Regions from separate parts of the Dyella sp. KRB-257 genome, predicted to be linked through region 1. Evidence: predicted binding sites of a transcription regulator. Region 1 holds the regulator's gene; each other region holds the start of a gene.

Region 1 (7,894 bases):
AGATCCTCGACCGCCTCTACCTCACCAACGGCCCGTACCAGAACCCGTACGAGCTGGTGACCTTCTACGACAACCACGACATGGCGCGACTCAACGCCAGCGACAACGGCTTCATCGACGCCAACAACTTCCTGTTCACCGCCCGAGGCATCCCGGCCATCTACTACGGCTCGGAAACCGGCTTCGAGCGCGGCAAGGCCGAGCACGAGGGCAACCGCAACTACTTCGGCCAGGCGCGCATCGACGCGGCACCGAAGAGCCCGATCTACCAACACCTCAAGCGCATCGCCACGCTGCGCGAAAGCACGCCCGCGCTGCAGCGCGGCCTGATGCTTCCCATCCGCTTCGCCGGTCAGCAGGCCGCGTTCTACCGCGTCTACCAGCAGGGCGACACGCACCAGATCGCCCTGGTGCTGCTCAACAAGGGCGACCGGCCGGCCGCGTTCGAGGTGAGCGACAGGCTGCAGGCCGGCGCGTGGAAACCGGCGTTCGGCGGCGACGCGATCGCCGTCGCGGACGGCGGCACGCTCAAGACCACCGTGGCCGCGCACGACGTGCAGGTCTACCTGCTCGATGCCCCGGCGACGCGGCCGGACCTGGTCGCCGAGCTGACCCGGCTGATGGAGGAGCGCGGGCATCCGGCGCAGTAAGCGGACCAGCGCGCGGATCAGCCGGCTTCGGGCAACCGGCACAGCCGCGCGATATCCAGCAGGGCGACAAAGCCGCCGGCCACCGGCACGATGCCGCTGACCGGCTCGTCGGCGCGTGCGGCGCGACCGGCGGGTGGCGGCTCGATGGCCTGTGCGTCGGGATGAATGAGATCGCCGATGGCATCCACGCGCAGGCCGATGAGCTGGCCGTCGGCGTGCAGGATCACCACGCGCACACCGGCCGGCTCGGCGGCGGGCTGCGCGGGCAGGCCGAGGCGACGGCGGCCGTCCATCACCGGCACGATCCGCCCGCGCAGGTGGCGGATGCCGAGCAGGTCCGGCGCGGCGCCGGGCACGGCGGTGATCTCGCTGTCGCGCAGCACTTCGCCCACCTGGGCCAGCGGCGCGGCGTAGTGCTGGCCGGCGAGCCGGAAGGCGAGCCAGGACTGCGCGGTGGCCTCGACCACCGGCGCGTGCGAACGGCTGCGGGACGGGCTGGCTGCGCTCATGGGGAGGACTCGGTGGCGGCGGAAGATCGATCGGACGCCGCCGCCCTGCCCGACGGCGCGGCCGAAGCGCGGGCATCGGCCAGCGCCGGCAGTGCCGGCAGTGCCGGCGCGGCGACGGCAAGCGTTCCCACCGTGCCCATGGTTGCAGCGTCCTGCGCGGCGGTCGGGAGTGCCGCGGCCGGCGGGTTGACGTCGGCCGCGGCCGGCTTGCCGGCGTCCATGGTGAAGCGGCTGGGGCCGTCGCGATCGCTCAGCACCACCACCATCACGCGGCGGTTGCGGTTGCGGCCCGCCTCGGTGGCGTTGTCGGCGATGGGCCGCACTTCGCCCCAGCCCATGATGCCAAGCCGGCCCGGCGCGACGCCGTGGTCGGAAAACAGCCGCGCCACGCTGGCGGCGCGCGCGGCGGACAGCTCCCAGTTGGATGGATAGACGGCCGTATTGATCGGCTTGTTGTCGGTGTAGCCCTCGATCCTGAGCGGGTTGGGGAACGGCGCCAGGATGCCGGCCAGGCTGTCGAGCACGCTCTGCGCCTGCGGCGCGATGCGGGCGACGCCGCTGGGAAACAGGATGTCGGTGCGGATCTCGATCTCCAGCCAGCTCGGCGTGCGGCGGATCATCACCAGCTTCCTGTCGATCAGCGGCTGCAGCGCCTGCTCGACACTGCGCTGGATGGCGGCAAGGTTCTGCTGCTCCTTCGTGGGCGCCGGCTGCGCGGCCGAGCCGGGCAGGCTGATCGGGGTGAGCGCCGAGCCGTGGCCGCTGGCCTGCGGGTTGATCGCCGGCGCGGCGCTGGCCGGCGCGATCACGCGGCGGGTGCCGTGAAACGCCTCCGTCATCGACCGCGACAGCACGCGGTACTTGCCCTCGTTCACCGCGGACATCGCGTACATCACCACGAAGAAGGCCAGCAGCAGGGTGATCAGGTCGCCGTAGGGGATCGCCCAGCGTTCGTGGTTCACGTGCTCCTCGTGGCGCTTGCGCCTCATGGCAGGAAGCCCTGCAGCTTGCTCTCGATCTGCCGCGGGTTGTCGCCCTGGGCGATCGACACGAGGCCCTCGATGAGGATCTCGCGCATCTCGGTCTGCTTGTGGATCAGCCCTTTCAGCCGCGCGGCGATCGGCAGCATCAGCAGGTTGGCCAGGCCGATGCCGTAGATGGTGGCGACGAACGCCGCGGCGATGCCGTGACCGAGCTTGCTCGGGTCGGCCAGGTTCTGCATCACCGCCATCAGGCCCATCACGGCGCCGATGATGCCCATGGTGGGCGAGTAGGTGCCGGCGTTCTCGAACACCCTGGCCGCGTCGATGTCGGCCTGCTCGCGCGTGCCCAGCTCCACCTCCAGCACGCTGCGGATGGCCTCCGGCTCGCCGCCGTCGATCAGCAGTTGCAGGCCCTTGCGCGAGAAGCCGTCGCGCAGTTCGTCCAGCTGCGGCTCCAGGCCCAGCAGGCCCTGTCGGCGCGAGACCTCGCTCCAGCCGATGATCTGCCTGATCAGGTTCTGCGGGTCATGCAGCGGCGGCCTGTAGACCAGCGGCAGCAGCTGTCCGGCGCGCTTGAGCACCTTGCCGGGCGTCTGCACCATCAGCGCGGCTAAGGTGCCCACGAACACTATGAGGAACGCCGCCGGATTCCACAGCGACTCCAGGCTGGAGCCCTTGAGCACGGTGCCGATCGCGATGACCGCGAAGGCCAGCAGCGTGCCGATGAGGCTGACCAGATCCATCAGGCAGTCATCCGCAACGCGGGCAGCAGCTCGCCACTGTCGTCGGCCAGGCCGGCCAGATCCAGCACCAGCGCGAGGCGGCCGTCGCCGGTGACGGTGGCGCCGGCCACGCCGGTGGTGCCGGCGAACAGGTGGCCGAGCGGCTTGACCATCACGTCCTCGCGCCCGATCACCTCGTGCACCAGGCAGCCCAGGCGCAGGTGGCCGATGTGCAGCACCACCACGTGACGCGCGGCGCCGTCGGCCACGCCGGCCCAGCCGGCCAGATCACCCAGCACCAGCGCGCGGCCGCGATGGGCGGCGACCATGCGGCCGTCGAGCAGGCTGTCCTGCCCCGGGTGCAGCTCGAACACTTCGTCGACGTTGCTCAACGGCAGCGCCAGCAGGCGGTCGCCCACGCGCACCATCAGCACGCGCAGGATCGCCAGCGTAAGCGGCACGGTGAGTTCCAGCGTGCTGCCGTGGCCGAGTCGCGAGTGCACGCGCAGCGTGCCGCCCAGCTCGGTGATGCGGGTTTTCACCACGTCCATGCCGACACCGCGGCCGGAGATGTCCGACACGGTGGCGGCGGTGCTGAAGCCGGCGCGGAAGATCAGCTCGTAGCACTCGTTCTCGCTGAGGCGCGCGGCCTGCGCCTCGTCGATCACACCCTTCTCCACCGCCTTGCGCCTGAGCACCTCGGGGTTCATGCCGCGGCCGTCGTCGCTCACCGTGATGACGATGCGCTCGCCGCGCTGGCTCGCCGTGAGCGTCACGGTGCCACGGCGCGACTTGCCGGCGCGCTCGCGGTCCTCCGGCCCTTCCAGGCCATGGTCGAGCGCGTTGCGGATCAGGTGCACCATCGGATCGGCCAGCGCCTCGACCAGGCTGCGGTCGAGATCGGTGCCCTCACCTTCGGTGACCAGGTCCACGTCCTTGCCGAGCTGGCGCGCGAGGTCGCGCACGATGCGCGGAAAGCGCTGGAACAATCGCCCGACTGGCTGCATGCGCATGCCGAGCACGGCGTTCTGCAGGCCATCGGCGACGCGGTCGAGCTCGTCCACGGTGGACGACAGGCTGCTGTCGCCGTGGCGCGCGACCAGCGTGAGCAGGCGGTTGCGCAGCAGCAGCAGTTCGCCGGCCTGGTTGACCAGCGTATCGAGCCGCGCGGTGTCCACGCGCACGCTGGTCTCGGTGGGTGCCGCGGCAGCGCGGGCCGGAGCGGGCACGGCGGCGGGCGCAGGCGCTGGCGCCGCGACGTGGCCGGGCATGCCGCCCTTGCCGTGCAGGTTGTCCAGCAGCGCCTCGAACTCGTCGTCGTCGATGCCGCCGCCGGCGGGCGCAGCCGCCGCAGCCACCGGCGCGGGCGTGCCGCTGCCGTGCAACTGGTCGAGCAGCGCCTCGAATTCGTCGTCGTCGATGGTGCTGGATGCAGCGGGCGTGGCCACAGGCACCGGCTCCACCGTGCCGGGGGCTGCAGTGCCGTAGAGCGAATCGAGCAAGGCCTCGAACTCGCTGTCGTCGATGGCGCCGCCGGCCGCTGCCGGCGGCAGTGCCGCGACCGGGGCCGGTGCGGGCGGCGCACCCTTTTTCGGCGGCATGAGGCGCACCAGCAGCGCCGGCGGCGGCATCGCCAGGGCGTCGTTGGCGACCAGCGCGGCCATCATCGACTGCAGCAGGTCGAGCGCCTCGAGCAGCGCGTCCATCCGCGCCGCGTCGATCAGCAGGCTGCCGTTGCGCGCCTCGTTGAGCAGGTCCTCGGCGTGATGGCACAGCTGCACCATCGGCTCCACGTTGAGAAAGCCGGCGCCGCCCTTTACCGTGTGGAAGGCGCGGAACACCGCGTTGAGCAGCTCGGTGTCCTGCGGCGCGGCCTCCAGGCCTACCAGCTGCTCGCCCAGGCGCTCGACCAGCTCGCCGGCCTCGACCAGGAAATCGTCACGCAGTTCGGCGTCGAGCGAGGGATCCATCTAGCGGCTTCCTGCAGGCGGCACGGCGCCCGCCGCATCACGGCGGCAGGCGCGGGAGGGGCAACGCGGCGGCGCGATCACCGTCATGCGCGGGCTCAGAATCCGAACTCGCTCAGCAGGCGGTCGGCCTCGTCCTGGCTGCTGATCTTCTCCACCGCCTCGGCCGGTTCGCGACCGGACAGCGCGCCGGTGAGGCGCACCAGTTCGAGCATGGACGACTCCACCGAACCGATGAAGGCGACCACCTTCTTGATGCGCTGACCGGAAAGATCCTGCCAGGACTGCGCCATCACCATGTCGTTGAGGCCGGCGTTGCAGCTCTGCGCGAAGGTGCTGGCCTGCTGCGCCAGGGCGGCCACGGCGTCGCTGCCGGCGGGCGCGGCGGCAAGGATGGATGCCGCGTTGCACGCCAGCGCCTCGGCCTCCGGACGGGTGCGCTCGGCAAAGTCCAGCGTGCGGTGTGCGGCCTGCGAGCTCATCTCCAGCACGTCCTGCAGGTGCTTGCGCGCATCGGTGACGCTGTCGGGATAGCCCTCCTGCACCAGTTCGCCGCCGAGGCGGCGCACGGCATCGTGCAGGTCACGGGCCAGCAGGCCGAGCGCGCGGAACAGCTTCTGCTCGCGCTGGCGCACGATGGAATCGAGCGCCTGCTCGAAGGCCGGGCCATCGGGGCTGTTGAGCAGCTCGTGCAGCTCGTTGGGCAGCGCATCGGCGCCGAGGGTGAGCTGGGCGCTCATGCGGAAGCTCCTGCCGCGGCGAGCCGCTCGAAGATCTTGGTGAGTTTTTCCTGCAGCGTGGCGGCGGTGAACGGCTTGACGATGTAGCCGTTCACGCCGGCCTGGGCGGCGGCGATGATCTGGTCACGGTTGTTTTCGGCGGTGACCATCAGCACCGGCAGGCCCTTCAGCGAGGCCTCGGCGCGGATCGCGCGCAGCAGGTCGATGCCGGTCATGTTGGGCATGTTCCAGTCGGTCACGACCATGTCGAAGGGCTGGCTCTTCAGCATCACCAGCGCGCTCTCGCCGTCGTCGGCCTCCTGGATCAGCGGGCCGGAGAAACCCAGCTCCACGAGCAGGTTGCGCACGATGCGTCGCATGGTGGAAAAATCGTCCACCACCAGGATCTTCATGTTCTTGTTCAAGCCCGTCTCCACTTGCACGATGGGTTGCCGTGCGCCAGCCCGTAGGTAAGTTGTGTTGTCCGCGTTGCTCAGTCGTCGTCGCGCCAGTCGCTCATGCGCGCGCGCAGCCGGATGATCGCCTGGCCGTGGATCTGGCAGACCCGCGACTCGGTGACGCCGAGCACCGCGCCGATCTCCTTGAGGTTCAGTTCCTGCTCGTAGTACAGCGACATCACCAGCTGCTCGCGCTCGGGCAGCGTGGTGATCGCATCGATCAGCGCCTGGCGCATGCCGGCCTGCTCGATGTCCTCGGCGGGAGTGAGGGTGCCGGCATCGGCCACGTCCATCGCCGGGCTGCCGTCGCCGTCGTCCGGCGCCGTGAGGCTCAGCAGTCGGGAACTGGCCGCGTCGGCCAGCACCTGGTGGTATTCGTCGGCAGTCAGCCCCAGCCGTTTCATCACCTCCGCGTCGTCGGCGTCCGCACCGGTTTCCACCTCGATCTGGCGCACCACCTCGGCCACTTCGCGCGCCTTGCGATGCACCGAGCGCGGCGTCCAATCGGTCTTGCGCAGCTCGTCGAGCATGGCGCCGCGGATGCGGATACCCGCATACGTCTCGAAGCTGGCCGAACGATCGGTGGCGTAGTTACGCGCCGCCTCCAGCAGGCCGATCATCCCCGACTGGATCAGATCGCCCACGTCGACGCTGGGCGGCAAGCGCCCCATCAGGTGATAGGCGATGCGCCGCACCAGCGGCGCGTGCGTCTTCACCAGTTCGTCGGCGCTTTGCCGTTGCAGTTGCAGGTATTCGGTTGCCACGCTCATCTCACCACCCCGTCGCCGGTGCAGCCTGACCACTGAAAAATGCGATGCGGTCGAGACCCGGGCGATCGGGTTCTGCCCATGTAACGGCCGCACCAGCCAATTGCTTGAATGCCTGTGCCGAACGGCTGCCCGGCGCCACGTCCACCACCGCGTTCTGGCGGCGGATGGCCTGGCGCAGACGCTCGTCCTGCGGCACCCAGCCCATGAAATCGAGCATCACGTCGAGGAAGCGGTCGGTGACCCGCGCCAGCTTCTGGTGCAGCGCCTTGGCCTCGCCGAGGTTGCGCACCATGTTCGCCACCATGTGCAGGCGCTTCACGCCGAAATCCCGACTGAGCACCTTGGCCATGGCGTAGGCGTCGGTGATGGAGGCGGGCTCGTCGCACACCACCAGCACCACGTCGTCGGCCGCGGCGGCGAACATCGCCACCGAATCGGAGATGCCGGCAGCGGTGTCCACCAGCAGGAAGTCCGGCACCTGCGGCAGCTCGTCGAAGGCACGGATCACCGCCGCCTGCTCGCCCGAACCCAGCTGCGCCAGCCGGCGCGCGCCTGAGCCGGCGGGAATCACCTTCAGCCCGTGCGGCGCCTGCAGGATCAGGTCGGCCAGACCGCACTGGCCGTCGAGCATGTGGCCGAGATGGCGCGAGGGCGCCAGGCCGAGCAGCACGTCGACGTTGGCCAGGCCCATGTCGGCATCCAGCAGCATCGTCTCGTGGCCCATCATCGCCAGCGTCATGCCCAGGTTCACTGCCACCGTGGTCTTGCCCACGCCGCCCTTGCCGCCGCAAACCGCGATGGTGCGGCAGCGCTGGCGCGGGCTGCGCCGATCGAGGTTGGCCGCCTGCGTCGGCGCGCGGGGCGCGGCGGGCGCGACCATGTCGGTGAGCGACGAAACCATCTGCTTGAGTCCCCAGGCCTGATTCTTGATGAAGGCGCGCTCTTCCAGCGCGTCTATGGAAAACAATGCGGCCGACGCGGCGGCGCTCATGCGCTGGCCACCGCGAAGCCGAAGCGCTCGGCCAGCGCGCTGTCGTCCAGCGCGGTGGCCGTGGCGGCGGAGGTCTTGAGTACGTGGGCGGCGCGCAGCACCAGCACACGGGCATCGGCCACGGC
Region 2 (7,894 bases), on a different contig from region 1:
GCGCTCGATGCGCGAACGATGCACCAGCGGCAAGGTGAGATCCGGCAGCGGCGGCGCCAGCGCCTCGTACACCTTGCCGACGCGCCGCTCGCGGAACAGCGATTGATACGCGTCGCGGGTGTCCGGGCGGATCGAGAACATCACCAGTCCGCGGGTGAGGCGGTCGATGCGGTGCAGCGGCACCAGCTCCGCGTGGCCGGTGGCGGCCACCAGGCGTGCCAGCAGGGTCCGGGTGACGTAGCTGCCGGCCGGCGTCACCGGCAGGAACGGCGGCTTGTCGGCCACCAGCAGGTGCGCGTCGGCATGCACGATGCGCACCTCGCCGGAAATCGCCGGCTCGTCGACCACCTCGCGGAAGTAGCGCACCGGCATGCCGAGGCGGTACGGCGTGTGCGCGGTGATCGGCGCGCCGTCGGCATCGAGCACGCGGCCGCGGGCGATGCGGTCCAGCCACTGTTCGCGCGCAATGGTGGCGAAGTGCTCGCACAGGCAGTCCAGCACGGTGGGCCAGTCGCCGGGCGGCAGGTGCAGGGTGCTGGCGGGGATGGTGGTGGTCATGGCGAGCGCGCAGCGTAACGCGATGGCCGCGCGCGATCCCGCCGAGCGTGCAACACCCCACTACACTGCGCGGCTGACATCACGGAACACACCGCATGGCCATCAATGCCACCATCTACAAGGTCGAGCTGCAGGTCAGCGACATGGACCGGCACTACTACGCCACCCACGCGCTCACCCTCGCCCGCCACCCGTCGGAAACCGGGGAGCGCCTGATGGTGCGCCTGCTCGCCTTTGCGCTGTACGCCGACGACCGGCTGGAGTTCGGCAAGGGCCTGAGCAACGAGGAAGAGCCGGACCTGTGGCGCAAGAGCTACACCGACGAGATCGAGCTGACCATCGAGCTGGGCCAGCCGGACGAGGCGCGCATCCGCAAGGCCTGCGCCAGGTCGCAGCAGGTGGTGGTGGTCAGCTACGGCGGCCGTGCGGCCGAGGTGTGGTGGGACAAGATCGCCAGCAGCCTCACCCGCTTGCGCAACCTCACCGTGCTCGACATTGCCGAGACCACCGTGCAGCAGCTGGCGGGCCTGCTCGAACGCGGCATGCGCCTGCAGGCGCTGATCCAGGACGGCGAGCTGCAGCTGATGGACGGCAGCCACAGCGTCAGCGTCAGCCCGGCACGGCGCATGGCTCCGCGCTGAGCGTGTTCTGCACAACTCCAGGCGGCACCGCACCAGGGCGTCGCCCCTCAAGCAATCGCCCGCGCCGACGATAACGTCCGCAGCGGACGCGGATGGCCGCGTGACGGCACCTGCAACGCCGGTGTAACGTGCCCGCACCCCGGGATCGGCCACGGCGGATCAGGATTTTCCGGCATCCGGACCGGCACGAAGCGATCAGGGCGAGGCGGCGCGCAACCTGCTCGGCATGACCTACGACGCACTGCTGGGCGCGTTCTACACCGACGAGCGCTTCGAGTTCCTGCGCGAGGACGGCTCGCCGATGCCGCTGGCAGCGTTCGAAGCACGGCTGCGCCAGACACCGGCGTCCTGACCATCGGCTAATGGCTGATGCGCGGCGCACCCTGCTAACGTGAGTCTTTCACCCCAGGGGACTCCACCACGATGTCGCTCGAACCGCTTCCTGCCCTCCTCAAGGCCGGCCTGGTGCCGGTCGTCGCCACCGCGCTGCTGGCCTTTTCGGCCGGCGCCTTCGCCCGGCAGGATGCCGCCCCGAAGTATCCCGACTACCCCAGCGAGACCCCGGCCAGCTTCACCCCGGTGAACGCCGGCGCCGACTTCGAGCGCCGCGTGGTGATGATCCCGATGCGCGACGGGGTCAAGCTGCACACGGTGATCCTGGTGCCGAAAAACCTCAACGGCGACCACGCCCGGAAGGCCGGCATCGTGCTCACCCGCACGCCCTACGACGCCGATGCGCTCACCACCCACTCGCAGAGCGGCAACCTCGCCGCCAATCTGGAGGGCTACGACAATCCGACCGACGTGATCGTGGAGGACGGCTACATTCGCGTGGTGCAGGACGTGCGCGGCAAATACCACTCCGAGGGCGATTACGTGATGAACCGGCCACCGCACGGGCCGCTCAATCCCACCCCGGTGGACGACGCCACCGACACCTGGGACACCATCGACTGGCTGGTGAAGCACGTGCCGCAGAGCAACGGCAAGGTCGGCACGCTGGGCATTTCCTACGACGGCTTCGAGCCGCTGATGGCACTGATCCACCCGCATCCGGCACTGAAGGTGTCGGTGCCGATGAACCCCATGGTCGACGGCTGGATGGGCGACGACTGGTTCCACCACGGCGCCTTCCGCCAGCAGAACCTGCCCTACATCTACGAGCAGACCGCCAGTCGCGGCAACACCTACAAGTGGTGGTCGAACGTGCACGACGACTACGACCTGTACCTGCGCGCGGGCTCCGCCGGCGAGCTGGCGCGCCAGCATGGCATGCAGCAGCTCGGCTTCTGGCAGAAGATGCTCGAGCACACCGAGTACGACGCGTTCTGGCAGGACCAGGCGGTCGACAAGCTGCTGGCGAAGGAGCCGCTGAAGGTGCCGGTGATGCTGGTGCACAGCCTGTGGGACCAGGAAGACATCTACGGCGCCATCGCCGTGTACAAGGCGATCAAGCCCAAGGACACCACGGGCACCATGGTCAAACTGGTGATGGGGCCGTGGCACCACGGCCAGGAGATCGGCGAGGGCAGCTCGCTGGGGGTGATCCGGTTCGGCAGCGACACGGCCAAGTACTTCCGCGAGCAGGTGCTGCGGCCGTTCCTGGCGCAGTACCTGAAGGACGGCGCGCCCAGGGCCGACGTCGCCCCGGTCACCGCGTTCCAGACCGGCACCAACCGGTGGGAGCGGCTGAACCGCTGGCCGGCCGGCTGCAACAGCGGCTGCAGCATCCGGCCCGCCCCGCTGTACCTGGGCGACGGCATGAAGGCCACCTTCAGCAAGCCGGCCGACGATGGCGTCGACAGCTACGTCTCCGATCCGGCGCACCCGGTGCCGTTTCGCGCCCGGCCGATCCAGCCGATCGGCGGCGGCGGCGGCCTGACCTGGGCGCAGTGGCTGGTCGACGACCAGCGCGAGGCCTCCGGCCGCACCGACGTGCTCACCTACACCTCCGACGTGCTCACCGCGCCGCTGGCCATCGCCGGCCAGCCGCAGGTGCACCTCACCGCCTCCACCAGCGGCACCGACAGCGACTGGGTGGTGAAGCTGATCGACGTCTATCCCGACTTGGTGGCTGCGCAGCCTGAGATGGGCGGCTACCAGCTGGCGGTGGCGATGGACATCCTGCGCGGCCGCTACCGCCAGGGCTTCACCGAGTCGAAGCCGATCGAGCCGAACAAACCGCTGCCGTACACCTTCGCCCTGCCCACCACCAATCACGTGTTCCTGCCCGGCCACCGCATCATGGTGCAGGTGCAATCAAGCTGGTTCCCGCTGTACGACCGCAACCCGCAGACCTTCGTGCCGAACATCATGCTGGCCAAACCGGAAGACTTCCAGAAAGCCACGCAGAAGGTGTTCCACTCCAGCTACATCGAGCTGCCAGTGGTGGCGTCGGACAAGGGTTCCTGAGCGCGGTCCGAGGGCTTCGCCCGCCGCGCGCCGACATGCGTCGGCGGCGGGTGAAAGCTGTCACCATGGTCGGACGCGGGGATCACTCCGCAGGAGCGCGCCATGAAAGGTCTGAACCAGCAGAAAGGCGGCAAGAAGAAAGCCTTGAAGACACCCAAGGAAAAGAAGGCCGAAAAGACGGCCAAAAAAGCGGCGAAGGGCCACACCTTCCCCGGTGGTTGAACCGAAAAAAAGGGCCGCGATGCGGCCCTTTTTCATGGATGCTGGCATTGCGCTCCTGCGATGCGGGTTGTTGTAGGAGCCCCCCCTGTGGGCGACACGCTTCGCGGCGAAGAGCATGGCAGGTCGCGCACAGGGTGCGCTCCTACAGGCGCCAGCTGTGGTAGGAGCCCACCCTGTGGGCGACAGGCGTGGCGGCGAAGCAGGATGCGCGGTCAATCCTCCCGCGCCGCCTCGCGCCCCTGCTGGCGGATGATCGCTTCCTCGCGGGCGTCGATGATCGACTGCATCACGCTGTCCACGTCGGCGGCGCGCTCGTCGAAGGTGAAGCGGCCGGTGAGCTCGGTGTCCGGATGCAGTTCGCTCTGCTCGAACAGCGCCCACATCTCTTCCGCGTAGTGGGTGTCCAGCAGCTCCGGCGCGAAGCGCGCCAGGCTGATGGTGAGGTTGCCCACGTCGCGGCGGAGCATGAAGCGCGCGTTGTTGTTGCCCGCGGCGCTCACCGCCTGCGGCAGGTCGATGACCACCGGGCCGTCCGGCCCCACCAGCACGTTGTATTCGGACAGGTCGCCGTGAATCAGCCCCACGCAGAGCATGCGCGCCACCTGCTGCATCAGGAACCGGTGCCAGGCGCGCGCGGTGTCCGCATCCAGATCCAGCTCGCCCAGCCGCGGCGCGCAGTGGCCGTGCTCGTCGGTGACCAGTTCCATCAGCAGCACGCCGTTGAAATAGCCGTACGGCCGGGGCACGCGCACGCCGGCGTCGTTGAGCAGGTAGAGCGCGTCGACCTCGGCGTTCTTCCAGGCCGCTTCGGCCTCCTTGCGGCCGAACCTGGTGGACTTGCCCATGGCGCGCGCCTCGCGGCTGCCGCGCACCTTGCGCCCTTCCTGGTACTGCACGCGCTGCTGGAAGCTGCGCTGGGCCATGTCCTTGTAGACCTTGGCGCAGCGGATGTGGTCGCCCGAGCGCACCACGTACACCGAGGCCTCCTTGCCGCTCTTGAGCGGGCGCAGCACCTGGTCGATCACGCCGTCGTCGATGAGTGGCTGCAGGCCGTTGGGAATCTTCATGCGGTGGGGCTTGGCCGTGCGGGGAAGTGCGCCATGATGCCCGAAGCGCGCTGGCGCCGGCTCATCCGGCGTTCGCCGTCGGGGTCGGGGTCGGGGTCGGCGCCAGCGCGTCGCGCGCGGCGGCGGCCAGCTCGAACGAGTGCAGGCGCGCCGCATGGTCGAAGATGTTGGCGGTGAGCAGCAGCTCGTCCGGCCGGTGCCGGGCGATGAAATCGGCCAGCCCGCGCCGCACCGTGGCCGGATCACCCACCACCGCGCAGGCCAGAGCCTGCTCCACGCCGAGCCGCTCGACGGGCGTCCAGAACGCCTCGATATCGTCGATCGGCGGCGGGATCAGCCCTGGCCGGCCGCGGCGCAGGTTCACGAACGCCTGCTGCTGGGTGGTGAACAGTCGCCGCGCCTGCGCGTCGCTGTCGGCGGCCACCACGTTGAGCGCGAGGATGGCGTAAGGCTCGGCCAGCCGTGCCGAGGGGCGGAAGTCGCGGCGGTAGATCACCAGCGCCTGGTCCATCGCGTCCGGCGCGAAGTGCGAGGCGAACGCGAACGGCAGCCCGAGCTGGGCGGCCAGCCTGGCGCTGAACAGGCTCGATCCGAGCAGCCACACCGGCACGTCGATCCCCGCGCCCGGCACCGCGCGCACCGCCTGTCCCGGCTTGGCGGGCTCGAAATAGCCCAGCAGCTCGACCACGTCATCGGGAAAGGTATCGGCGCCGGCGAAATAGCGCCGCAGCGCGCGGGCGGTGGGCTGGTCGGTGCCGGGCGCGCGGCCCAGGCCCAGGTCGATGCGGCCCGGATACAGCGAGGCCAGCGTGCCGAACTGCTCGGCCACCTGCAGCGGCGCGTGGTTGGGCAGCATGATGCCGCCCGCACCCACCCGGATGCTGGACGTGCCACCGGCCACGTGGCCGATCAGCACCGCCGTGGCGGCGCTGGCGATGCCCGGCATGTTGTGGTGCTCGGCCAGCCAGTAGCGGCGGTAGCCCAGCCGCTCGCCCAGTTGCGCCAGGCTCAGCGCGTTGCGGAACGACTGGGCGGCATCGCTGCCTTCGGTGACCGGGGCCAGGTCGAGGATGGAAAACGGGATCATGCGCGGCTCATCGGGGACGGAAGACTGCTGGGATACTCTGATCTATCCCAGATAGGGTCGATCCGGCACGAATGCCAGCCCGCCGGGCCGCTACATTTTTCCGCCTGCGCGCCGTTAATCCCGCTGCAAGGCCGCTCCGCCGGCCGTGGGAGCGTGCATGCAAAACCTGTGGCGCTGGATTCTGGGATATGCCGACGCACCGCCGCCGGCGCGCGTGCCCGCCCGCGTGCGCGCGATGTCGGCGCCCCCGCCCGGCGGCGCGTGCAGCGCCGAGACGGCCGCCACCGCGCACGAAGCGGTTTCGCTGGCCCAGTTGGGCGATCGTTTCCATCGCTACGTGCTGGGCCTGCCCGACTACCACGCCAGCGAGCCGAACCAGCAGGAACGCGCCATCCTCAAGCGGCTGCAGGGCGCCTGCGCCGCATTCGACGTGCGCAGCCTTCCGCGCCTGCCCACCGTGCTGCCGCAGCTGCTGCGCTCGCTCAAGAGCGATACCGTGGGCGGCGCCCAGCTGGCCAAGCTGATCGGCCGCGACCCGGTACTGGTGGGCGAGGTGATGCGGGTCAGCCACAGCATCTACTACCGCACGCTGCACCCGATCCAGAGCCTGCAGCACGCGGTGGTGCTGCTTGGCCAGGACGGTCTGCGCCGGGTGGTGACGATGCACGTGATGAAACCGATCCTGCACGCCAGCGCAGGCATGTTCGGCCACGTCGCCGGACAACGCCTGTGGGACCACGCCGAGCGCTGCGCGCACGCCTGCGCCTACCTGGGCAAGGGCAGCTGCGACCCGTTCGAGGCCTACCTGGCCGGCATCGTGTGCAACACCGGCACCGGCGCCGTGGTGCGCGTGCTCGACCAGGAGGCGCCGATGGAGCTCGGTCCGCTGACCGGCCACTTCCTGGCCAGCTGCGGGCAGCTTGCCGCCCAGCTCTCGCTGCGCGCGGCGCGTCACTGGAACCTGCCGGCCAACGTGCTGAACGCGCTGGAAGAGCGCACCGTACCCGGCATGCCGCCGGAGAGTGCGCTCGGCCGCGCCCTGCTGTGCGCCGACACGCTGGCTATGGCCCAGGTGCTGGGCGAACACGCACTGGCCCCGCCGGATCCGGATCTGGGCGCCGCCTGGCCGGAGTTCTTCACCCCGGCCATGATCGAACGCTGCCAGCAGGACCTGCGCCGGCAGTTCCGCGACGCTGAGGCCCGCGCCGTCTAGCGGCGCCCGGTCAACTCACGTTGCGGTGGGGCGGCTGGCCCGCACATCGGACGGCAGCTGGGCGGCGATCTGACCGGCGCCCTTGCACAGCAGCACGCCCAGGGCTTGGGCTTAGGTCGATTCGCTGGAGCCGGCCGGCACCGGTGTGGTCGGCGACATAGGCGGAAGTCGCCCACGTATCCGTCGAACCCGGCTACGACACGTTGCCGGCGAGGAGTCCGCTCAGCCGGTGGAGTCGGGATGGCGCGCAAACCACGCGGCCAGCGCATCGCGATAGCGTTCCATCGCTTCCTCGTGGACGTCGTAGATGCACCGCACGCAACCCTCGCCGCAGCAGTCGAGCGGATCTGGCTCCGACGGTGGCTGCGGCTTCGGATCGTCGTCCATGGTGCCCACGCATCACTCCCGGGGCTTGCGGAACCGATAGACGAACTGGTCGGTATGGCCGCGGATCGACTTGTCGAACACCTTGATGTCGTGCGGATCCTTCGGGTTGCGCAGCACGTTGCTCTCGCCGTCGAACACGAAGCCGACCGATTCCACCTGCTTCCTCACGATCGCCGGATCGATGCGGTGCAGGGTGTCGGTGTCGCGCATGCCGGACCCGGCCGGCGCCACGTGGTCGACCACCACGAACAGACCACCGGGCTTGAGCGCGGCGAATACCTGTTTGTCGAATGTCACCGGATCGAGG
Region 3 (7,894 bases), on a different contig from region 1:
CAAAGGATGTCAGCGATGGCTAGCACGATGCCAAAGATGGCCGGGTAGTTGCGATGCTCAAACACTAGTTCCAGCGGCAGTGGCGCGCTGGTGAGTGCGTGCGCCACGAAGAACCATAGAATGCCCACGGCAAATAAGGGTCGTCGCCGCCGCAATGCCAGCGCCGCAACAACGAGCGCGAGCAGGAAGCAGCCGCCGACAAGCGTGGAGACGGGCTCGAGCCAGCCTTTGGAGGCAGCGTAGCCGTCGTAATAAAAATGCATGTGGCCAGGCAGCGGAAACACGATCCATCCCAAGTACAGGCACAGGGCCCGCAATTGGGTCAATGTGCGCTCCCAAGCGCTGAAGCTCCGGCCGGAAAACGCTGCCGGCGTGGCGTAGTGAGGTAACCCGTAAAGTACTAGGACAGCGACTGCAGCTACACACCCACTGGCGTAAAATAACTTCCATCCCCTGGAGGCGCCAATGCTATGCGCCTTGAAACGAAAAAGCGTGAATTCCAGTATCAAGGTGTATGCCGGAATTAGAATTGCCGTCTCCTTAGCGGTGTATCCCACTACCGCGGAAAGGGCTGTAATTACTAGCCACGGCCATGCCCGCGCGTGACGCATCTGGTTGTCACGCGCCTTCACGTAGCTGAGCAGGCCGACCAGGGTGAAGGTGAAGCCGAGAAGCTCCATGCGCTGTACCACATACATCACGCTGGAGACCTGCAGCGGATGGACGGCCCATGCCAGGGTTACCACCAATGCCCAGGCAGCTATGTGCGAAGGTTGATCCGGGGCAGCCTGCTCCGCGTAGCGGAGCCAAGCGATCGTCAGTAGTCGCCTCGCCAGAAGAAACAGCAGCCAAGCGTTCGCAAGGTGGATTGCGAGATTGGTGGCCTTGAATCCCCATGCGCTGCTGCCGAGGGCGAAATTCAACGCGAGACTGAGCATGGCTAGGGGGCGATGAAGGTTGCTGTTTGACCAGAGGACTACATCTTTCCAGTAGGCCCAGGTCCAGCTGGCGTTCTCAATCAATTTGTTGTCGGCAAATACGGGGTAGTCGTCAAATATGAAAGTCCCGTACAGCGCCGGCATGTAAGTAAAACAGATCAGAGCGAAGCATCCAGCAAAATAGATAATCGATCGCTTCGTGATGCCGGGGACTTTCATAGAAGATTCTCTTGCCCTACCCGATGACGGATTTTATCTGCTTGGCGAACAGGGCGCTTCCGTTGCTGGCCAAAACTTGGCCTCCCGACGCTACATATATTCGCAAAGGAAAATGGATAGTGACGCTCTCATGTTGCAAAAGGACTTTGATATCGCACTGCGCACGCTGGCATGCGGCAACAGCTCGCGGCAGAAGACTTGTAGGTGGAGATTTAGCTTGTCCGACTCGCGCCATCCTGAGATGTCCACATCGGCGAGCGGTGAGTCGGGTGGTCGGGTTGTCCGTCGGAGATCGTCCGCTTACCTCTGAATCTAATGATTGGCAGTTTTGCGCCACGTTGGCCCAATAGATTTCGTTGCGCGACTCAAAAAAAAGGAGGGACTAAGTCCCTCCTTCTGGACAACTAAGACGCAAGCTATTATGAGCAGCCCTTCGGCTTGAACTTCGCGTCAAGGCTGCCGCCGGTCACGCAGCTCCAGGAGCCGCTCGCATTGCGATCCCACTCGACGGTCTTGCCCGACACTTTAGGATTGCCGGCGATGGTGCACTTGATGGAACCCACGCCCGAGGAGACAGTGTGGGTCACAGCGATCGTGCTGCAGCGGGTCGTCGGCGACTGCAGGCCGATATCCGCAGCGGTGGTCAGTGCGGTGGTCGCGCCATTGTTGACAGCCTCTTCGAACGCAGTCTTGCCGGGGGTGATATCGGCAAGGCCGGCGGTCACCTGCGAGCGGGCCACATAATTCTGATACTGCGGCAGCGCAATGGCCGCCAGGATTGCGATGATCGCGACCACGATCATCAGTTCGATAAGGGTAAAGCCCTTCTGGTTCTTCATGAGAGTTCCTCTTTCCAAGTTGACTAACCGTAACGCCCCCTGAGCCCCAGGCCCAGATACCCCTGTTGGGTCTGGTTCCCCTTTTCACGTGGTCAGGAAAGACCAGGAAGCTCGCGGCAACTGAAGCAGATTACATGCCATACCTGCCGCATGGGTATTTGCTCACAGGTGCCCCGCCGGCGATTGTGCATGGAGTCACGAAAGCTCACAAGCGAAGCTTGAAGGCGCGGAACGTGACATCAGCGCCGTGACAGCAACTTGCGACGCCGAGAGACCTTCTGCGTCACAAGTGGACGCGAAAGGTCATTTCTTGGCTGCGTTTCTCCGCGCATCTGCGTTCCGCTTTGCGCCTAGGGGCCGCAGCCCTTGGGGGTTTGGCGGGCGTCGAGATCGGTCTGGCACCGCCATGTTCCTGATCCGTTCCTGGCCCAGGTAATCGTTCTGCCGTCAACTTCAGGATTGCCCTTGATCTTGCAACTGAGGCTTCCGGCGCCGCCTGTTGGAGCAACGGCGCTCACGTTGCAACGCTCGGTTGTTGCACTCATACCGAGATTGCCAACAGTCTCGTAGAGGGCCGCATCGGTGTCGCCATCGTTTACCCGGGCTTCGTACGCTGTGCGGCCGGGGGTGAGTTCGTCCAGCGCGGCGGCAGCCTGGGACCTTGCCGTGTAATCGCTATAAAGCGGCAGTGCGATAGCCGCGAGGATGGCAATGATGGCTACGACGATCATCAACTCGATCAACGTAAAGCCGTTGGACGCTCGATAGCGCTGCATGTGGAAATCCCCCTGGAAGTTCCCGGAACAAGGCACGTTCTGTACCAAGCCACAGGGACGAACGTGACCACCTCGACAGAACGGAGAGCTCCCCCGGCTGGCAGGGGGGCGAAAAGTGGCGACAATGCCCGAGCCATTTCCGGAACAGGGTGTCTGCGATGAAAAGCCTGCCGATCTTGCTGGTTCTCGTGTTTGCACCATGGGTCGCCACTGCGGGCTCCCGGCCGGCGCCAGCGGGGGCTCATCCCTTCAATGTGCATGACCTGGTAATGCTCGACCGCGTGAGCGATCCACAGCTTTCGCCTGACGGACGCTTCGCCGCCTTCAGCCTGCGCAGCACAGACTACGCCGCGAACAAGGGCGTCAATTCGGTCTATGTGCTGGACCTGCACGGCGGTGCGGCGCCGGTAAAGGTGGTGAGTGGCGGCAGCTCTGCGCGCTGGTCGGCGGATGGCAAGAGCCTGTTCTACGTGGCCCCGGCCGCCGGCGTGGACCAGCTGTGGCGCGTGAATCTGGCGATCGGCAAGCACGGTGTGGCGTCGGGCACGCCGGTCCAGGTGAGTCATGGCCCGCTGGACCTGGGCGGCTTCTCTCTCTCGCCGGATGGCAAGCGCGTGGCGATGACCTATGAGGTCTATCCCGATTGCGCCGATCTGGCCTGCACGAAGGAGCGCATGGACGGCGACGCGTCGGACAAATCCACCGGCACGCTCTACAAAAAGCTGTTCGTGCGCCACTGGGGTGCGTGGGCGACCGGGCGGCGCAACCAGCTCTTCGTGGCGAGCTTCGATGCGCGCGGCCAGCTGCCGGCCGAACCTACGCTGGTCAGCCGCGACATGGACGGCGACGTGCCGAGCAAGCCGTTCGGTGGCATGGAGGAGGTGGCGTTTGCGCCAGATGGGCAGAGCATCTATTTCGGAGCCCGCATCGCCGGCAGCAGCGAGCCGTGGTCGACCAATTTCGATGTCTACCGCGCACCGGTGGACGGCTCCGCCGCTCCGCAGAATCTCACGGCGGCCAACCCGGCATGGGATGCCTATCCGGTGCCGTCGCCGGACGGCCGCACGCTCTATTACCTGGCGATGAAGGAGCCAGGCTTCGAGGCCGATCGCTTCGCGATCATGGCGATGGATCTGGCCAGCGGCACCACGCGCGAGGTGGACCCGCAATGGGATCGCTCACCAGGCAGTCTGTCGATCTCTGCGGATGGCAAGACGCTGCTCGCCACTGCCGATGATCACGGCCAACACCCGTTGTTTGCCATCGATCCAACTACTGGCAAGGTGCACCTGCTGGTGGGTGACGGCACGGTCAGCGGCTATGCCGTGACGGGCAATACCTTGCTGCTGGCGCGGGATGATCTCAAACGCCCGGCCGATCTGTACGTGGCCAAGACGAGCGGGCACGGCCTGCGCCAGGTCACCCACTTCAACGTCGACCGGATGCGTGATGCGAAGGTCGGTGACTTTGAGTTCTTCAGCTTCACCGGCGCCAACCATGAGCCGGTGCAGGGCTATGTGGTGAAGCCGGTCGGCTACCAGCGCGGCAAGACCTATCCGGTCGCCTTCATCATCCACGGCGGGCCGCAGGGCGCGATGAACAACGGCTGGAGCTATCGCTGGAATCCGCAGACCTATGCTGGGCAGGGCTTTGCCGTGGTCACGGTCAACTTTCACGGTTCCACCGGCTACGGCCAAGCCTTTACCAATGCCATCTCCGGCGACTGGGGCGGCAGGCCGCTGGAAGATCTCCAGGCCGGCTGGAGCGCCGCCCTGGCGAAGTACCGCTTTCTTGACGGCGACCGCGCCTGCGCGCTCGGCGCCAGCTACGGCGGCTACATGGTGTACTGGATGGCGGGCGTGTGGAATGGCCCGTGGAAGTGCTTCGTCGACCACGACGGCGTGTTCGACACGCGCGCCATGTACTACGACACCGAAGAGCTGTGGTTCGAGGAAAAGGAGAACGGCGGCACGCCGTTCGATCACCCCGAGAACTACGAGCGCTTCAATCCGGTCAACCACGTGAAGGACTGGCGCGTGCCGATGCTGGTGGTGCACAGCGGCAAGGACTTCCGCATTCCGATCACGCAGGGGCTAGGCGCTTTCACTGCGCTGCAACGTCGCGGCATTCCCAGCGAGTTCCTCACCTTCCCCGACGAAAACCACTTCGTGCTCAAGCCGCAGAACAGCGTGCAGTGGCATGAGGCGGTGAATGCGTGGCTGAAGAAGTGGACGGCGGGCGCCGCAAGCCCGTAGGCCGTGGGTTTCGTGTGGGAGCGACTTCAGCCGCGACGCTGTGGGTGTGGTGAGGTGGTCGGGGCTGAAAGCCCCTCCTGCAGGGCGCGCGCGGTTGTGGGATTCGGCTCAAGTTTCCCCGCATGCGGTCGATCTGCTCCAGGACAGCGAGCGCCGCGCGGCGCTCTCGCAGACGAGGCCCTCCATGTCCGACGCTTCCCCACACGACGCCCCGCCGTCGCAGTACCTCACCCTCAACCTCGCGCACGAGGAATACGGCGTGGACATCCTCGCCGTGCGCGAGATCCGCGGCTGGACGCCGGTGACGCGCATTCCGCAGGCGCCGGCCTATGTGCTGGGCGTGCTCAACCTGCGCGGCGCGATCGTGCCGGTGATCGACATGCGCCTGCGCTTCGGCCTGCCGCGCGAGGCATACACCGCCAACACCGTGACCGTGATCGTCGCCGTCGCCGGGCGCAATTTCGGCGTGGTGGTGGACGCGGTGTCCGACGTGCTCGACGTGGACGCCGCCAACCTGCGCCCGGTGCCGGACATGGGCACCACCGTGGATACCGCATACCTCAAGGGCCTCACCGCCGTGGACGAGCGGATGGTGCTGCTGCTTGACGTGGACAAGCTGCTTCAGCCGCAGGACGCGCAGATGCTCGAAGCCGCCCTTCCGGCGGTCGCCGATGTGAAAGCCGTTGCCTGACAGGACCTGACATGAAATTGCCCAAGCTCGCCTTCAAGATTCCCTCCCTGAACATCCGCTGGCGCCTGCGCATCGTGCTCGGCCTGCTCACGCTGATGCTGCTGATCGGCGCGGCGATCGGCTTCGGCTCGATGCAGCTGCAGAACGAGGGGCTGCGCCGCGTCTACCAGGACGAGATGGTGCCGGCCAACATGGTGTCGCGCATCAACAACAAGTCGCTGCTCGCCTTCATCCTGATGAGCGAAGCCAGCGGCATGGTCGACAAGCCCGGCCAGCTCAAGCAGAAAATGGCCGAGTACAACGCGCTGCAGGCCGAGCTGACCAAGCTCAAGGCCGAGTACGCGAAGGTGCCCAAGAACCCCGCGGTCGAGGCCGAGTACAAGAAGTACCAGGCCGACGATGCCGACTACGGTTCCGCCAGCAAGGACATGGAGGACGCGCTCAACCAGGCCGACGCCGGCGCCGCCGACGTGCTGGAGATGGAGGTGCGTCCGCTGCTGCTCACCCGCCAGAACAAGCTCGACCGGCTGATGGACGTGCAGCGCGCCGAGGCGAAGCAGATCTACGACGACCAGGTGACCCGCTTCAAGCGGGTGCGCCTGGTGAGCATCAGCGCGCTGGCGCTGGGCCTGCTGCTGGCCATCGTGATGGCGCTGACGCTGAGCCGCTCGATCCTCCGCACGCTGGCCTACGCCGGCAAGGTTGCTCGCGAGATCGCGCAGGGCAAGCTGGGCCACGACATCCAGGTCGACCGCAAGGACGAGCTGGGCGAGCTGCTCGACGCGTTCCGCACCATGGACCTGCGCCTGTCGGCGATCGTCAGCGAGGTGCGCAACGGCTCGGGTGAGGTCAGCACGGCCGCGCAGCAGATCGCCCGCGGCAACGACGACCTCAGCCAGCGCACGCAGGAGCAGGCCTCCTCGCTGGAGGAGACTGCCTCGTCGATGGAGCAGATGACCTCCACCGTGAAGCAGAACGCCGAGAACGCCAGCCACGCCAACCAGCTCGCCCGCGGCGCCCGCGAGCAGGCCGAGCGCGGCGGCGAGGTGGTGACCCAGGCGGTGGTCGCGATGAAGGCGATCAACGACTCCAGCCGCAAGATTTCCGACATCGTCAGCCTGATCGACGAGATCGCCTTCCAGACCAACCTGCTGGCGCTCAACGCCGCGGTGGAGGCGGCGCGCGCCGGCGAGCAGGGCCGCGGCTTCGCGGTGGTGGCCACCGAGGTGCGCAACCTGGCTCAGCGCAGCGCCGGCGCGGCGAAGGAGATCAAGGGCCTGATCAAGGACAGCGCCGAGAAGGTGCACAACGGCACCGCGCTGGTCGACCAGACCGGCAAGTCGCTGGCCGAGATCGTCGACAGCGTGAAGAAGGTCACCGACATCGTGGCCGAGATCGCCGCGGCCAGCGCCGAGCAGTCCGCCGGCATCGACCAGGTGAACCACGCCGTGCTGCAGATGGACGAGATGACCCAGCAGAACGCCGCCCTGGTGGAAGAGGCCGCCGCGGCCGCCCGCGCCATGCAGGAGCAGGCCGCCGAGCTGACCCAGCAGGTGGGCTTCTTCCGGCTCGACGAGCACCTGGGCGACGTGGCGCCGTCGGTGGCCACGCGGGCGAAGACGGCGGTGGCCGAGGCCGAGGCGGTGTTCGCCGCGGTGCGCAGCGCGCCGGCCCCTGCCGCCGCCCGGTCGGCGCAGCGCACGGCCGAGACCGCCGACGCCGGTGCCTGGAAGGAGTTCTGACCGATGTCCGCACGCCTGGCCCAGCATGACGTGCGCCCCGACCCGGCAGGCGCCGCGACGGCCATGAACGGGCCGCCGCTGGGCGACGCGGACTTTGCCTTCCTGCGCCGGTTTGTCTACGACCAGTGCGGCATCGCCCTGAGCGAGCAGAAGCGCCAGCTGGTGCAGGGCCGCCTGCAGCGCCGCCTGCGCGCGCTGCGGCTGCGCGATTTCCGCGAGTACTGCGAGGTGCTCAGGCGCGAGCCGGACGCCGAGCTGGGCGAGCTGGCCAGTGCGATCAGCACCAACGTCACCGCGTTCTTCCGCGAAATGCACCACTACGACCTGCTGGTGGACAAGCTGCTGCCGGAGTGGCTGGAGCACAAGCGCCGGCAGGGCGATCGCCTGCGCATCTGGTCGGCCGGCTGCTCCACCGGCGAGGAGCCGTACGCGCT
Region 4 (7,894 bases), on a different contig from region 1:
GCCAGCGTGGCCACGCGCGGCCTGATCGCCCTGGTGACGGCCGCGTTGATCGGCGCGGCGCTGCTGCGCCAGGGCCGCGCGCGGCGCGCGCTGGCGGCCACGGGCGAGCCGCCGCCGAGCCGCTCGCTGTGGATCGGCGTGTGCCTGGGTGCGTTGCTGCTGGCCTCGGCGGTCTGCGTGCTGGCGGTGGCGACGGGCTACATCGCGCTGGCGTTCTTCCTGGCGATCAACGCGGTGTGGATCAGCGTGGCGTTCGCTTCGCTGTATCTGTTCATGCATGCACTCAACGACACCTGGGCGCTGCTGCTGTCGCCCAAGGGGCACACCGGACAGCGGCTGCAGGCGGCATTCGATCTGGCGCCCGGGCCGCTGGAACAGGCACGCGCCGTGCTCTCCGGCGTGACCCGCGCACTGGCCGTGCTGCTCGGCATCAGTACGGTGGTGTCGCGCCTGGGCGCCAGCCCGGAAGACCTCACCTCCAGTGTTGGCACCCTGCTGGGCGGACTCACTTTCGGCGAAATGACGCTGGCCCCGCGCGATGTGATCAAGGCCATGCTGGTGCTGGTGGTGGGGCTGGGCGTGGTGCGCATCGTCAAGCGCTGGCTCGATCAGGAGCTGCTGCCCAACACCCGGCTCGACGCCGGCATGCGCATGTCGATGCTCACCCTGCTCGGCTACGTCGGCGGCGTGCTGGTGGTGGTGATGGCGCTGGCCACGTTGAAGGTGAGCCTGCAGAACATCGCCTGGATCGCCAGCGCGCTGTCGGTGGGCATCGGCTTCGGCCTGCAGGCGATCGTGTCCAACTTCATCTCCGGGCTGATCCTGCTGGCCGAGCGCCCGGTGAAGGTGGGCGACTGGGTGAGCCTCAACGGCGTGGAGGGCGACATCCGCCGCATCAACGTGCGCGCCACCGAGATCCAGCTGTGGGACCGCTCCACGGTGATCGTGCCGAACTCGCAGCTGATCACCCAGAACGTGCGCAACGTGACCCTGGCCGACGCGCTGGGACGGGTGAAGTTCAGCGTGCCGATGCCGCTGGACACCGACGCGGCGCGCGCGCGCGACCTCATCCTGGAAACGCTCAACGCGCACCCGCTGACGCTGGACACGCCCGCGCCGTTCGTGCAGCTGGACAGCATCGACGCGGGCAATCTGGTGCTCAGCGCCTACGCCTACACGCGCAACCCGCGCGACGCCGCCACCGTGAAAAGTGATCTGCTGTTCGCCGTGCTGGCGAAGCTGCGCGAACAGAACCTGCCGCTGATCCGCGCGCAAGACATGGTGATACGCACCGTGCGCCCGCCGCGCGAGCAACCCGCAACGGACGGCGGGAATGCCACCCCGCTCCCTCGGCCCTGAAGGGCTGGTTCGTTAGGGGAGAGGGAGCACTCGCTCGATCGAAGCCCTATCTCCAGCGTGGAGGGAGCACAAACTCGCGCGACCGAGGCTCTCGTTCGAGCCGGCTCGGGAGAGAGGGCTCAAGCGTGTGGCTTCGGGGGGGGGATGCCGGAGATGCCGCTTTGCTCCCCGGCGCGTGTCAAGTTAATTGTCGCCTCAGAGGCTGAGTGTTGGCCTCCATCTCCTGCGCGCCCCAGTTGGCGCCTGCGCCCGGATAACCGTGACCGAAATCGAACTGCCAATGCGCTGAGGCCTGCAACTGCCCCGCCGCAGCGCTGAAATCGTCGGCAAACTGCAGCGTCCAACCCGCGCGCTGCGGTACCTCGGCGCGGATCGCACCGCCGTCGTGGCGGCCCGATCGTGCGCGGCAGGTACCATCGGGCGATGTCCGCCTCCGGCCTCCTCATCTCATGAGCGTACCCAGCACGCACCGCACCGCCGAAATCCCGCGCGCCTCGATGGTGGTGGCGGCGCTCTCGACCGTGGTGGAGTGGTACGACTTCACGCTGTACCTGTATTTCGCCACGGTGCTGTCGCGGGTGTTCTTCGGCGGCGACCGCCATTCGCTCCTGGCCACGCTGGCCGGGTTTGCCGTGTCGTACGCCATGCGGCCGCTGGGGGCGATGGCGTTCGGCCACATCGGCGACCGGCTCGGGCGCCAGCGCACCTTGTTGCTGTCGATGATGCTGATGACGGCGGCGATGCTCGCCACCGCGCTGCTGCCGGACTACGCCGCGATCGGCCCCGCCGCCGGCGCCCTGCTGCTGGTGCTGCGCTGCCTCATGGCGTTCTCGGTGGGCGGCGAATATACCGGCGTGGTGGCGTACCTGCTGGAAGGCGCGCGGGCGGAGCGACGCGGCCTGATCACCTCGCTCGCCGCCGCCGCCAGCGAGGTCGGCGCGCTGCTGGCGGTGGCAGTGGCCGCGCTCACCGTGGGCATGATGAGCGAGGCGCAGCTCGCCGCGTGGGGCTGGCGGATTCCGTTCTTCGTCGGCGCAGCGCTGGCCGGCAGCGTGTGGATCGCCCGCTCCACCATGCAGGAGTCGCCGGAGTTCCTGCGCCAGCTCGAACAACACACGGTGCCGGACTCGCCGCTGCGCCACACGCTGGCCCACCATCGGCCCGCGCTGCTGCGCACCTTCGCGATTTCCGCGCTGGGCTCGATCACCTACTACGTGGGCATCACCTACGTGCCGGCGTTCCTCAGCTCCTCGGGCATCCTCGCCGAGGGCCGCTCGCTGGGGCTGTCGACGCTGGCCGCAGTGGCGGTGATCGTGGTGACGCCGTTCGCCGGCGCGCTGTCGGACCGGGTCGGACGCAAGCCGGTGCTGGTCGCGCTGGGGGTGGCGGCGATGCTGCTGCCGCTGTCGATGTTCGGCCTGATGGCAAACGGCGGCGGCGGTACGTGGTCGATCGCCGGCGGGGCGATCGTGCTGGCGTGCCTGGCCGGCGGCGTCAGTGCGGTGGGCGCGCCGGCCACCGCGGAGCAGTTTCCCGGCGAAGGGCGCCTGAGCGGACTGGCGCTCGGCGTCACCGTGGCCACCGCGCTGTTCGGCGGCCTCACGCCGTTCCTCGCCGAACTGCTGGTGCAGCGCACCGGCTGGAGCGCCGTGCCCGGCGCCATGATCGCCGCCGTCGCGCTGGCCGTGCTGCCGGTGCTGCTGACGATGCCGGAGACCTGCCCGGCCGTGGCCGGGCACCGCTTTCGCCGGGCGGTGCCACAACGCGACCACGGTTGAGTCGCGTTGACTGGATCGTGTGGCGACTCGATCGAGTGCTGTGCTGATCGAAGGATCGGCGGCGAGGCACCGTCGATGCCTGCAAACCCCGCCTCACTGCACTCACTTGCGCGCGGCGATGATCTCGCTCAGGTAGTCGGGCGTGCCCGGCACGCGCACCAGATGCGGGTACTGCAGACCGCCGTGGTAATCCACCGGCACCGTGCGATAGCCGCCCTGGAACTTCAGCAGCAGCCGGATCGGCGCCTGGTCCGACTTGGCCGCGGCAATCGCGCTCTTCAGCACCTCGTCGCTGTAATCCTGGCCGTTCACCGCCATCACGGTGGCGCCGGTGCTCACCCCCGCCCTGAACGCCGGGCCGTCCCAGCGCACGTCGTTGACCCTGCCCTTGTCCGCCATGGTCAGGCCGATCGACCAGGTGAAGTTGTACAGGTGGCGCGGGGATTCGGGGCGGCTGTTGTACTGCTTCTCGAAGTCGCTCTCGCGGTCGATATAGACCAGCTTCCAGCCGGAGCCTTCGAGGCCGTCCAGCAGCGGCGGATCGAGCGCATCGACGCGCGCGTGCAGGTAGCTGGCCCAGTCGTACTTCGCCACGCCGTCCAGCGCCGCCACCACGTCGTCGAAGGTGTAGGTCTTCGTCACGTAGCTGCCGTTGTCGACGCCGAAGAACGCGCGGGCGAAATCGTCCAGCGACTTGCGGTCGTGGGTGAGCGCGCGGATCCTGGCATCCACCGCCAGCCACATCATCTGGCCGGCGCTGTAGTACTCCTCGCTCATCTGCCAGCTGCGGTACGGCAGGCCGGAGCGGCGCGCGGCGGTGGGATCGTTGGTGGTGTCGGCGAGGGTGCGCCAGGCGAACCCTTCGCGGTTGCGGTCGTAGTTGGCCGCCGTCATCGCCAGCGCGTCGCGGAACTGCTCGGCCGACCACAGGCCGGCGCGCGCGGTGAGCACGTAGCCCCAGTACTGCGTCTGCCCCTCGTACACCCACAGCAGCGAGTCGCCCATCGGCACGTTGAAGTTGGGCGTCCACAGGTCGGCCGGGCGGCGGAACTTGCCGTTCCACGAATGGGTGTACTCGTGCGCCAGCAGGTCGCGGCCGGGCGCGGCGTCCTTCCAGGCGGTGAAGTAGTCGGCGCCCAGACCGTCCTCGCTGGACTGGTGATGCTCGGTGCCGTTGCCGCTGAGCTGGTCGGACAGCGAGAACAGGAAGTCGTAGTGGTCGTAGTGATGCGAGCCGAACAGCGTGGTCGCCTGCGTGGCAAGGTTGCGATGCGCCTGCAGCTGCTCGGGGGTGATCTCAAGGTACTTCGGCGCATCGGCCACGATGTCCATGTGCACCGGCACGCCACCCGGCGGCGTGAGGTCCACGCGCCTGAAGTACTGGCCGGCGTACACCGGCGAGTCGACCAGGTTGTTGAAGGTCACCGGCTTGAAGGTGGTGGTGTCGCCGGACGTCGAGGCCGGCTCCAGTGCCGTGCCGAACCGCCAGCCGTGCGGCAGCGTGAGGCTGGGCGCGAAGGTGATGCCGTGCGTGTAGTGCCCGGCCGGATACAGCGCCAGCTTGCTCCACTCCATGTCCATCATGCGGTCGGTGATCTCGTAGCCGCCGTCGCGCGGCGACAGGTACTGGAACTGCGCCTCGATGCTGGCCACGCCCGCCGGCACGTCCAGATGGAAGGCGTAGACGTTGTACTTGTCGCGCGTCCACTTCAGCGGCTGGCCGTTGGCGCTGAGGCGGAGCCCGGCGAGCATGGCGATCGGGCCGGTCGGCGAGTGGTCGCCGGGAATCCATTGCGGGTACAGCAGCGTGAGCGCGCCAGCCTGCACCGGAATCGACTCGCGCACGCGGAAGATGCCCTGCGCCGTATCGCTGGCATCCACCCGCAGCGTCACCGTGCCGGGATACGGCGTGTCCCGCGGGGCTGGCACGCTGTCCGTCCACGCCGGCTGCGCGCTTGCCGTGGCGGCGGCGAGCCCCATCGAGACGGCAAGGGCGAGGCGTGAAATCCTGCGACGGGTCGCGATCGATGAAGCAGGGGAAAGGGCACGGGACATGGGCGACTCCAGCGAACGGAAAAGAGGCGCCGACGTGTCTACGTGCGCCGGGTGTTCACTGTGGTAAAGCGACGCAGTGCGAGCTGTGTTCTCCACGTCGCAGGGCGTTCCACGCCCGGGCGTTGCCAAGCTTGCCTGCGTGAATCGAAGCTCATGCATCATGCCTGATCGGCCCCCCACGACGCGACCAGCATGCCCTCGGATGGCGCTGCTGAGCCAAGGCATGGCCAAACCTCGGCAGCGTGAGTGACGCTTGGACTGCACCGGCATCGCGCACCACGAATCGCTCAGCGGAACCACTGATAGTCACGGCACATCGCCTCCATTGATCTGCTTGATTTCATTCTTCACTTCGTGGTCGCTAGTCTGGCTGCACGACGTCTCCTCCACACGAAAAGGACACCCGCCATGAGCCTGAAACTCGGCGACACCGCACCAAACTTCCAGATCGCAACCACCACTGGCGATATCGACTTCCACCAGTGGGCTGGCGACTCCTGGGTATTTTTCTTCAGCCACCCCGCCGACTTCACCCCGGTCTGCACCACCGAAATGGGCCGTACCGCGCAATTGGCCCCGGAGTTTACCAAGCGGAACGTGAAGCCGCTGGGCCTGTCTACCGATACCGTCCAGGAACACCTGAAGTGGATCGAGGACGTGGACGATACCCAACGCACCACGCTGGAGTTTCCCATCGTCGCCGACTCCGAAAGGAAGATCGCCGAGATGTACGGCATGATCCACCCAGATCAGAGCAGCACGGCTGCGGTGCGTTCGGTCTTCATTATCGACCCGGCCAAGAAGATCCGCCTGACCATGACCTATCCGATGTCGGTAGGCCGCAACTTCGACGAGATCCTGCGCGTCATCGATGCCCTGCAGACTGGTGACAAATACCGCATCGTCACGCCTGCCGACTGGCGCCCGGGTGAAAAGGTGATCATCCCGCCGTCGATCAAGAACGACGAGGCCAAAGGCCTGTTCCCGCAGGGCTGGGATGAGGTTCGCCCTTACCTGCGCCTGACCCGGCTCTAGTCGCGGTCCTGTTCGCCATCCTCCCGGCCCGTACTCTTGTCGGGCCGGTCCTTGCCGCCGTTCCTGCCCGTACCGAGTGGCAATTGCCTGCACCCAGGTCTGGACACGAACACCGCTCACACCAAGACGGGATGCAGGTATCGCATGCGTGAGAGCGACCGACTGTCCCGCCCCGCTCTTCCGCCATTGCATCGGCCACGACTCAAGTGTGGCTCGCCGCGGCCGATAGCTGGACGCACTGTACGGAACCCGAGGGTGCTTGCGAGGTGTCGTTCGCAGACGCGATCGCCCCCGGGACGGATGCGCGGGCGCAGGAATCGACGAGATACGGATTGGCCAGCACATGACCTCGCCGCTGAAGAAAATCCCCGTCGCCCGCGTCGCCCGCGGCATGTACGTGCACAAGATCTGCGGCAACTGGCTGGACCACCCGTTCTGGCGCGGCTCGTTCCTGGTGGAGGACGAAACCACCCTCGCCACGTTGCGGGCACTGGGCAACCAGGAAGTCTGGATCGACACCGACAAGGGCCTGGATCTCCCGTCCTCCCCCGTCCGCGCGCCATCCGCGCCGGCGCCCGCCCCGGCCGCTGTCGAGCGGGAATCCGAACCGCCGCGCACGGTATTCGGCAATGACGTGGCGCGTGCCGAAGAGCTGCGCGATCGTGCCAAGGTGGCGGCCAAGGCACTGTTCCACGACGCGCGGATGGGCCATGCGCTGCGCATGGAAACCGCAGCCAGCATCGTCGACGAGGTGGACGATGCGATCGCCCGCAATCCCGCCGCCATGCTCAGCGTGCTGCGGCTGAAGAACAAGGACGACTACACCTACCTGCATTCGGTGGCGGTCGCCGCATTGATGATGGCGCTGGGGCGGCGGCTCGGATACGAAGGCGCCGCGCTCAAGGAACTGGGCCTGGCCGGCCTGCTGCACGACATCGGCAAGGTCGGCGTGCCCGACGCGGTGCTCAACAAGCCCGGCAAGCTCAGCCCGCTGGAGATGACCTCGGTGCGCCAGCACCCGCAGATCGGCTGGGACATCCTGCGCCGCGAGGCGGCGGCCGGCCCGGTGGCGCTGGACGTGTGCCTGCACCATCACGAGAAGATCGACGGCAACGGCTATCCGGAAAAGCTTCCCGCCCACGCCATCAGCCGTGCCGCCCGCATGGGCGCGATCTGCGACGTGTACGACGCGATCACTTCCGACCGCCCCTACAAGCGCGGCTGGGAGCCGGTCGAAGCGATCCGCCGCATGGCCGAGTGGCAGGACGGCCACTTCGACCGCGACATCTTCCACGCCTTCGTCAAGCTCGTCGGCATCTACCCCACCGGCACCCTGGTACGGCTCGCCTCCGAACGGCTGGCCGTGGTGCTGGTGCAGGGCGAAGGCAGCTCGCTCAAGCCCGTCGTGCGCCTGATCTGCGCGCTGCCCGACCGCGAACCGCTGGCACCGGAAACGCTGGACCTGCACGCGTCGGACGATCGCATCGTGGAGATCGAGGATCCGGTGGCGTGGGGCATCCATATTCCGCGCGTGCTGCGGGAGTGAGATCTGGCGCGCTGCTGAGCCGAACCACTTCCCTCGTACGTATCTGCGTCAGGTAGAAGAGGCCGTCGGTGACTGGATCGTCTATTACGAACCACGGCGGACATCAGGCCCGGACAGCGCC

Evidence for each region. The regulator FliA, encoded in region 1, starts transcription of late flagellar genes. The targets are predictions, from matches to a motif close to TAAAGTTTNNCNNNCNNNGGCCGATAA.
Region 2: a site for FliA is predicted at 6,079-6,105, ahead of ACO2Q2_RS16700 (HDOD domain-containing protein). Genes of this name have one in related genera too.
Region 3: a site for FliA is predicted at 5,136-5,162, ahead of ACO2Q2_RS02125 (chemotaxis protein CheW). Genes of this name have one in related genera too.
Region 4: a site for FliA is predicted at 6,430-6,456, ahead of ACO2Q2_RS05025 (HD-GYP domain-containing protein). Genes of this name have one in related genera too.

The regions. Positions count from the first base shown of each region.
Region 1 covers NZ_JBMSDZ010000004.1:84,066-91,959, reverse strand. Annotated here, with positions in the region: gene ACO2Q2_RS04320 (alpha-amylase family glycosyl hydrolase) at 1-650, shown strand, start outside; gene ACO2Q2_RS04315 (chemotaxis protein CheW) at 668-1,159, opposite strand; gene motD (flagellar motor protein MotD) at 1,156-2,148, opposite strand; gene ACO2Q2_RS04305 (flagellar motor protein) at 2,145-2,885, opposite strand; gene ACO2Q2_RS04300 (chemotaxis protein CheA) at 2,885-4,834, opposite strand; gene ACO2Q2_RS04295 (protein phosphatase CheZ) at 4,930-5,571, opposite strand; gene ACO2Q2_RS04290 (chemotaxis response regulator CheY) at 5,568-5,975, opposite strand; gene ACO2Q2_RS04285 (RNA polymerase sigma factor FliA) at 6,044-6,778, opposite strand; gene ACO2Q2_RS04280 (MinD/ParA family protein) at 6,780-7,658, opposite strand; gene flhF (flagellar biosynthesis protein FlhF) at 7,766-7,894, opposite strand, start outside.
Region 2 covers NZ_JBMSDZ010000035.1:5,351-13,244, forward strand. Annotated here, with positions in the region: gene ACO2Q2_RS16670 (pseudouridine synthase) at 1-558, opposite strand, end outside; gene ACO2Q2_RS16675 (YaeQ family protein) at 654-1,199, shown strand; gene ACO2Q2_RS16680 (hypothetical protein) at 1,426-1,551, shown strand; gene ACO2Q2_RS16685 (CocE/NonD family hydrolase) at 1,623-3,611, shown strand; gene ACO2Q2_RS16690 (PA4780 family RIO1-like protein kinase) at 4,046-4,900, opposite strand; gene ACO2Q2_RS16695 (LLM class flavin-dependent oxidoreductase) at 4,962-5,987, opposite strand; gene ACO2Q2_RS16700 (HDOD domain-containing protein) at 6,145-7,200, shown strand; gene ACO2Q2_RS16705 (oxidoreductase-like domain-containing protein) at 7,423-7,587, opposite strand; gene ACO2Q2_RS16710 (class I SAM-dependent methyltransferase) at 7,600-7,894, opposite strand, start outside.
Region 3 covers NZ_JBMSDZ010000002.1:139,805-147,698, forward strand. Annotated here, with positions in the region: gene ACO2Q2_RS02105 (tetratricopeptide repeat protein) at 1-1,157, opposite strand, end outside; gene ACO2Q2_RS02110 (pilin) at 1,577-1,996, opposite strand; gene ACO2Q2_RS02115 (pilin) at 2,347-2,772, opposite strand; gene ACO2Q2_RS02120 (prolyl oligopeptidase family serine peptidase) at 2,931-5,027, shown strand; gene ACO2Q2_RS02125 (chemotaxis protein CheW) at 5,212-5,718, shown strand; gene ACO2Q2_RS02130 (methyl-accepting chemotaxis protein) at 5,730-7,460, shown strand; gene ACO2Q2_RS02135 (CheR family methyltransferase) at 7,464-7,894, shown strand, end outside.
Region 4 covers NZ_JBMSDZ010000005.1:3,424-11,317, reverse strand. Annotated here, with positions in the region: gene ACO2Q2_RS05045 (DUF3772 domain-containing protein) at 1-1,359, shown strand, start outside; gene ACO2Q2_RS05040 (MFS transporter) at 1,809-3,137, shown strand; gene ACO2Q2_RS05035 (M61 family metallopeptidase) at 3,240-5,192, opposite strand; gene ACO2Q2_RS05030 (peroxiredoxin) at 5,601-6,227, shown strand; gene ACO2Q2_RS05025 (HD-GYP domain-containing protein) at 6,571-7,773, shown strand.